DNA from 2 places in the Pseudomonas fluorescens group sp. PF-1 genome. Region 1 is predicted to be linked to the other one. Evidence: predicted binding sites of a transcription regulator. Region 1 holds the regulator's gene; the other holds the start of a gene.
The links. The regulator sigma-54, encoded in region 1, starts transcription at its own class of promoters, with help from an activator protein. The targets are predictions, from matches to a motif close to ANTGGCATNNANNTTGCTNT.
Positions count from the first base shown of each region.

Region 2: a site for sigma-54 is predicted at 1,665-1,684, ahead of glnA (type I glutamate--ammonia ligase). Genes of this name have one in related genera too.

Region 1 covers NZ_JBTMNG010000002.1:1,281,819-1,285,420, reverse strand. The annotation lists gene lptB (LPS export ABC transporter ATP-binding protein) at 1-532, shown strand, start outside; gene ACX3YD_RS20460 (RNA polymerase factor sigma-54) at 717-2,210, shown strand; gene hpf (ribosome hibernation-promoting factor, HPF/YfiA family) at 2,285-2,593, shown strand; gene ptsN (PTS IIA-like nitrogen regulatory protein PtsN) at 2,606-3,070, shown strand; gene rapZ (RNase adapter RapZ) at 3,073-3,602, shown strand, end outside.
Region 2 covers NZ_JBTMNG010000002.1:630,881-634,482, forward strand. The annotation lists gene glnA (type I glutamate--ammonia ligase) at 164-1,570, opposite strand; gene thiI (tRNA uracil 4-sulfurtransferase ThiI) at 1,899-3,353, shown strand; gene typA (translational GTPase TypA) at 3,493-3,602, shown strand, end outside.

The DNA of each region.
Region 1 (3,602 bases):
GGACGTCAGCCACCAGCCAATGCACGGCCGCGCAAAGGCCGGTATCGGCTATCTGCCGCAAGAAGCGTCGATCTTCCGCAAACTCTCGGTCGCCGACAACATCATGGCGATCCTGGAGACCCGCAAGGAACTCGACAAGGCCGGTCGCCGCAAGGAGCTGGAAAGCCTGCTGCAGGAATTCCACATCAGCCACATCCGCGACAACCTCGGCATGAGCCTGTCCGGTGGCGAACGCCGCCGTGTGGAAATCGCCCGGGCATTGGCCACCAACCCGAAATTCATCCTCCTCGACGAGCCCTTCGCCGGCGTGGACCCGATTTCGGTAGGCGACATCAAACAGATCATCCATCACCTCAAGGCCAAGGGCATTGGCGTGCTGATCACCGACCACAACGTCCGTGACACCCTCGACATCTGTGAAACCGCCTACATCGTCAACGATGGCCAATTGATCGCCGAAGGCGACGCTGCAACCATCCTGGCCAACGATCTGGTCAAGGAAGTGTATTTGGGCCATGAGTTCCGCCTGTAAGCACCGAGGTGTCTGGCTAGTCGACCGAGCGCTTGTCTCGATAAAAAATCAACACTTTTTTATTGTTACAGCGCTCTAGGCAAACACTTCAGTTTCAGGCATATAATTTGCTTATGTTTGGCGCTCCGGCGCCCTGTAGTGGATGGCGCATGTGCGCCGGCGAATAAGGTGTTTAGCCCCTGCCATGAAACCATCGCTAGTCTTAAGAATGGGCCAGCAGCTGACGATGACACCGCAGCTGCAACAGGCCATCCGCCTGCTCCAATTGTCGACCCTGGACCTGCAACAGGAAATCCAGGAGGCCCTGGAGTCCAATCCGATGCTCGAACGCCAGGAAGAAGGCGACGACTTCGATAACAGCGACCCCTTGGCCGACAACGCCGAACAGAAACCCAACCCCGACATTCAGGAACCCTCCTACCAGGAAAGCGCACCGACGGTTGATAACCTCGAGGAAGGCGACTGGAACGAGCGTATCCCCAACGAACTGCCCGTCGATACCGCCTGGGAAGACGTTTACCAGACCAGCGCCAGCAGTCTGCCGAGCAACGATGACGACGAGTGGGATTTCACCACCCGCACATCGGCCGGTGAAAGCCTGCAAAGCCATTTGCTGTGGCAATTGAACCTGGCGCCCATGTCCGACACCGATCGCCTGATCGCCGTGACCCTGATCGATTGCATCAACAATCAGGGCTACCTGGACGAGACGCTCGAGGAGATACTCGAAGCCTTCGACCCGGAGCTGGACATCGAGCTGGACGAAATCGAAGCCGTCCTGCACCGCATCCAGCAATTCGAACCCGCCGGAATCGGCGCCCGCAACCTGGGCGAATGCCTGCTGCTGCAATTACGCCAGATGCCGGCCAAAACCCCTTGGCTCGCCGAAGCAAAGCGCCTGGTCATCGACTACATCGACTTGCTCGGCAGCCGCGATTACAGCCAGCTGATGCGCCGCATGAAGCTCAAGGAAGATGAGCTGCGCCAGGTGATCGAACTGGTTCAAAGCCTTAATCCGCGCCCGGGCTCTCAAATCGAATCCACTGAAGCCGAATACGTGGTTCCCGACGTGATCGTGCGCAAGGACAACGAACGCTGGCTGGTGGAACTCAACCAGGAATCGGTACCGCGTCTTCGGGTCAACGCCCAGTACGCCGGTTTCGTGCGTCGCGCCGACACCAGCGCCGACAACACGTTCATGCGCAATCAGTTGCAGGAAGCCCGCTGGTTCATCAAGAGCCTGCAAAGCCGCAATGAAACCCTGATGAAAGTTGCCACCCAGATTGTCGAGCATCAGCGCGGCTTCCTGGAGTACGGCGACGAAGCCATGAAACCGTTGGTCCTGCATGACATCGCCGAGGCGGTTGGCATGCACGAGTCGACAATTTCACGGGTGACCACACAGAAATTCATGCATACCCCTCGGGGCATATATGAACTGAAGTACTTTTTCTCCAGCCATGTCAGCACCTCCGAAGGCGGCGAATGCTCGTCCACGGCGATCCGCGCGATCATCAAAAAACTGGTTGCCGCGGAAAATCAGAAAAAGCCGTTGAGTGACAGCAAGATCGCTGGTTTACTGGAGGCACAAGGCATTCAGGTGGCTCGCCGCACCGTCGCCAAGTACCGCGAATCCCTTGGGATCGCGCCTTCGAGCGAACGCAAGCGGTTGATGTAGAGCCACGCCACAGCGTTCCAGTGGTAGGTCATTTGATCTACCGCTTTATGCACTGGCAACGAAGGAGAAGCTGTATGCAAGTCAACATCAGTGGACACCAACTGGAAGTGACCGAACCTCTTCGCACCTACATCGGCGAAAAACTCCAACGGTTAGAGAGGCACTTCGACAAGATCACCAACGTACAGGTCACGATGACCGTCGAAAAGTTGAAGCAGAAAATCGAAGCCACGCTGCATATTCCCGGCAATGAAGTGGTCGCGAACGCGGAACATACCGATATGTACGCGGCGATCGACGCACTGACCGACAAGCTGGATAAACAACTCAAAAAGCATAAGGAAAAGACCCAGAGCCTCCTCCAGGGCGCTACCGGTCGTTAACACCCCCAACCCATGATCCGACTTGAAAGCATCCTGACCCCCGGCCGTTCACTTGTGAACGTGCCGGGCGGCAGTAAAAAGAAAGCCCTCGAACAAATTGCCAACCTGATCGCCCGGGAAGTGCCGGATCTGGAGATGCAAGATGTCTTCGAGGCGTTGATTGCCCGTGAAAAACTCGGCTCGACGGGTTTTGGCAACGGCATCGCCATTCCCCACTGTCGCCTGAAGGGCTGCTCTTCACCCATCAGTGCCCTGATGCACCTCGATGCCCCCATAGATTTCGACGCCATCGACGGCGCACCGGTTGACCTGTTGTTCGTTCTACTGGTCCCGCAAGCCGCTACCGATGCGCACCTGGAACTTTTGCGCCAAATTGCCAGCATGCTCGACCGCAAGGAAGTGCGCGAAAAACTGCGCAGCGCCCCGAGCAATGAAGCCTTGTATCAGGTTGTCCTGGACGAGCAAAACGGTCAGTAATCATGCGCTTGATCATCGTCAGTGGCCGCTCCGGCTCAGGTAAAAGCACCGCCCTTGATGTACTCGAGGACAGTGGCTACTACTGCATCGACAACCTTCCCGCCGGGTTGCTGCCGGAACTCGCCGAACGCGCATTGATCCACACCGAACTGGCACAGCCGCTGGTGGCCGTGTCCATTGATGCACGCAACCTGCCAAGTCACTTGTCGCGATTCCCCGAATTGCTCGAAGAAGTCCGCAGCCGGCATATCCAGTGCGATGTTCTGTACCTGGATGCCGACGAAGAAACCTTGCTCAAGCGTTTTTCGGAAACCCGTCGTCGTCACCCGCTGAGCAGTGCCAATCGTTCGCTGGCTGAAGCGATCAACGATGAAACCAGCCTGCTCGGCCCCATAGCCGACCTTGCCGATCTCAAAGTCAACACCACCAACCTCAACCTGTATCAGCTACGGGATACGATCAAGCTGCGCCTGTTGAACCAGCCGGAACCCGGTACAGCCTTCCTGGTGGAGTCCTTTGGTTTCAAGCGTGG
Region 2 (3,602 bases), 650 kb from region 1:
AAGCAAGTCGATATAGGCTACGAGCTACTCGAATGGATTGATGCCGGACGATGCTGTGAATGTCCGAGGAGAATGAGCAAGCAGTTGTCGGAAACTGCCCACAAAAAAGGCCTTCCGAAGAAGGCCTCTTTTTTGTCACGCCGCTTGCGCAGGCGCTACCGGATTAGCAGCTGTAGTACAGCTCGTATTCCAGTGGGTGTACGAAGGTACGAACCTTGATTTCTTCTTCGCTTTTCAGGGCGATGTAAGCGTCGATGAAGTCGTCGCTGAAAACGCCGCCTTTGGTCAGGAACGCACGACCTTTGTCCAGCTCTTCCAGGGCTTCTTTCAGGCTGCCGCAAACTTGTGGGATCTCTTTCGCCTCTTCAGGCGGCAGGTCGTACAGGTTTTTGTCAGCGGCGTCGCCAGGGTGGATCTTGTTCTGGATGCCGTCCAGGCCAGCCATCAGCAGTGCGGCGAACGCCAGGTACGGGTTGGCAGCCGGATCCGGGAAGCGCGCTTCGATACGGCGGGCTTTCGGGCTCGACACGTAAGGAATACGGATCGAAGCAGAACGGTTGCGAGCCGAGTAGGCCAGCATTACTGGCGCTTCGAAACCTGGAACCAGACGCTTGTAGGAGTTGGTGGCCGGGTTGGTGAAGCCGTTCAGGGCCTTACCGTGCTTGATGATGCCGCCGATGAAGTACAGGGCGGTATCGGACAGGCCGGCATAGCCTTCGCCTGCGAAGGTGTTCTTGCCATCTTTCCAGATGGACATGTGTACGTGCATACCCGAACCGTTGTCGCCGTACAGAGGCTTAGGCATGAAGGTAGCGGTACGGCCGTAGGCATCGGCAACGTTGTGCACGACGTACTTCAGGGTTTGGGTTTCGTCGGCTTTCTTCACCAGGGTGTTGAACTTGACGCCGATTTCGTTCTGGCCGGCAGTTGCCACTTCGTGGTGGTGAACTTCGACGGTCAGGCCCATTTCTTCCAGTGCGTTGCACATGGAGGTACGGATTTCGTGGTCGTGGTCGAACGGTGGAACCGGGAAGTAGCCGCCTTTGACGCCTGGACGGTGGCCCTTGTTGCCGCCTTCGATGTCCTGGTCGGACATCCAGGAACCTTGTTCGGAGTAGATCTTGAACATGGAACCGGAAATGTCGGACTTGAACTTGACCTGGTCGAAGATGAAGAACTCTGGCTCTGGACCGGCGAACACGGTGTCACCGATACCGGTGGCTTTCAGGTGCTCTTCGGCGCGCTTGGCGATCGCACGCGGGTCGCGATCGTAGCCTTGCATGCTCGAAGGTTCGATGATGTCGCAGACCAGGATCAGGGTCGGCTCTTCGGTGAACGGGTCGAGAACGGCGGTGGAATCGTCCGGCATCAGGATCATGTCGGAGGCTTCGATGCCTTTCCAGCCAGCGATGGAAGAACCGTCGAACATCTTGCCGACTTCGAAGAAGTCTTCATCCAGCGCGTCGCGAGCCGGCATGGTCACGTGGTGCTGAGTGCCTTTGGTGTCCGTGAACCGCAGATCAATCCACTTGACGTCATGATCTTTGATGAGTTGAACCGACTTCGACATAGTGTCCTCCGGGTGGCTTAGGGCTGGTAGTGGATGCCCTTAAATGTTTGTGATGCCGGCGCGAATACTCTGCCAAGGCAACCTGCCTCACAAGGGAGCAAATTGCATGCCAGTGCCCCAGCATGGGTTTTTTGCCCCAATTTCACGCTTATAGAGGTGCGAGGCCTATAAATGCTTGAATTTGCGCCCCTTAATGTGGCGCTCAGACCTCAAAGTGACCTGTTTTGGTGCGTGCAAAACCTTCTGCACATTAACTGGTTAAACCTTGAGCAATTTCCGCTATAATCCGCGCCCCCCTTTTTCGGCTGGCCCAGCGCGCGCTGTTTTCATGAAACTAATCGTAAAAGTCTTTCCCGAGATCACCATCAAGAGCCGCCCGGTACGGATGCGTTTCATCCGCCAATTGGCCAAGAACATCCGTGCCGTGCTCCGCGATCTGGACCCGGCTGTGGTGGTGAACGGTGTGTGGGACAACCTCGAGCTGGAAACCCGTGTCAGCGACCCCAAGGCCCTGAAAGAGATGGGCGAGCGCCTGAGCTGCATGCCGGGCATCGCGCACTTCCTGCAGATCGACGAATACCCGCTGGGCGATTTCGACGACATCGTCGAAAAGTGCAAGCAGCACTACGGTGATGCACTGGCCGGGAAGATTTTTTCGGTGCGCTGCAAGCGCGCCGGCAAGCACCCATTCAGCTCGATCGACATCGAGAAATATGTCGGCAGCCAGTTGCGCCGTCAGTGCGGTGCCGCCGGGATCGACCTGAAAAAGCCGGAAGTCGAAGTCCGCATCGAAGTTCGCGACCAACGGTTGTTCGTGATCCACAGCCAGCACAACGGCATCGGCGGTTATCCGCTGGGTGCGCTGGAGCAGACGCTGGTCTTGATGTCCGGCGGTTTCGACTCGACCGTCGCTGCCTACCAGATCATGCGCCGTGGCCTGATGGCCCATTTCTGCTTCTTCAACCTGGGCGGCAGGGCCCATGAATTGGGCGTTATGGAAGTCGCGCATTTCATCTGGAAGAAGTACGGCAGCTCCCAACGCGTGTTATTTGTCAGTGTGCCGTTCGAGGAAGTGCTGGGAGAAATTCTCGGTAAAGTCGATAACAGTCATATGGGCGTAGTATTGAAGCGTATGATGTTGCGCGCTGCGTCCCAAATCGCCGATCGCCTGCACATTGATGCATTGGTTACCGGTGAAGCGATTTCCCAGGTTTCGAGCCAGACACTGCCGAACCTGTCCGTGATCGACTGCGTGACCGACAAGCTGGTGCTGCGCCCACTGATCGCCAGCCACAAGCAGGACATCATCGACCTGGCCAACGAAATCGGCACCGCCGACTTCGCCCGGCACATGCCGGAGTACTGCGGGGTCATTTCGGTGAATCCCAAGACGGCGGCCAAGCGCCATCGGGTGGAGCACGAAGAGAAAGAATTCGACATGGCGGTGCTTGAGCGTGCGCTCGAGAACGCCAAACTGGTGCCGATCGATCGCGTGATCGATGAATTGGGCCAGGACGTTCAGATTGAAGAAGTCAGCGAAGCGCTGGCCGGTCAGATCGTGATCGACATCCGCCACCCGGATGCCGCCGAGGATGACCCGCTGGAACTCGCTGGTATCGAGGTACAAACGATGCCGTTTTATGCTCTGAACGCTCGTTTCAAGGAACTGGACCCTACTCGCCAGTACCTGTTGTATTGCGACAAAGGCGTGATGAGTCGCCTGCATGCCCACCATTTGCTCAGTGAGGGGCATGCCAATGTGCGCGTTTATCGACCGAGCTAAGTGCCCGGGGCTGTTTGCCTGTGGCTTGCGTCACCGGCCCCCCGACGCCGCCGTCAAGCTGTAACGGCTTTCACGGACGCTACTGTTAATCGCTGCCACGACCTGTCAGCACACCGAATCCTCTGATCGAGATACACAAGTGATCGAAAATCTACGCAACATCGCCATCATTGCCCACGTTGACCATGGTAAAACCACCCTGGTAGACAAACTCCTGCGTCAATCCGGCACCCTGGAGCGCAACGAGCT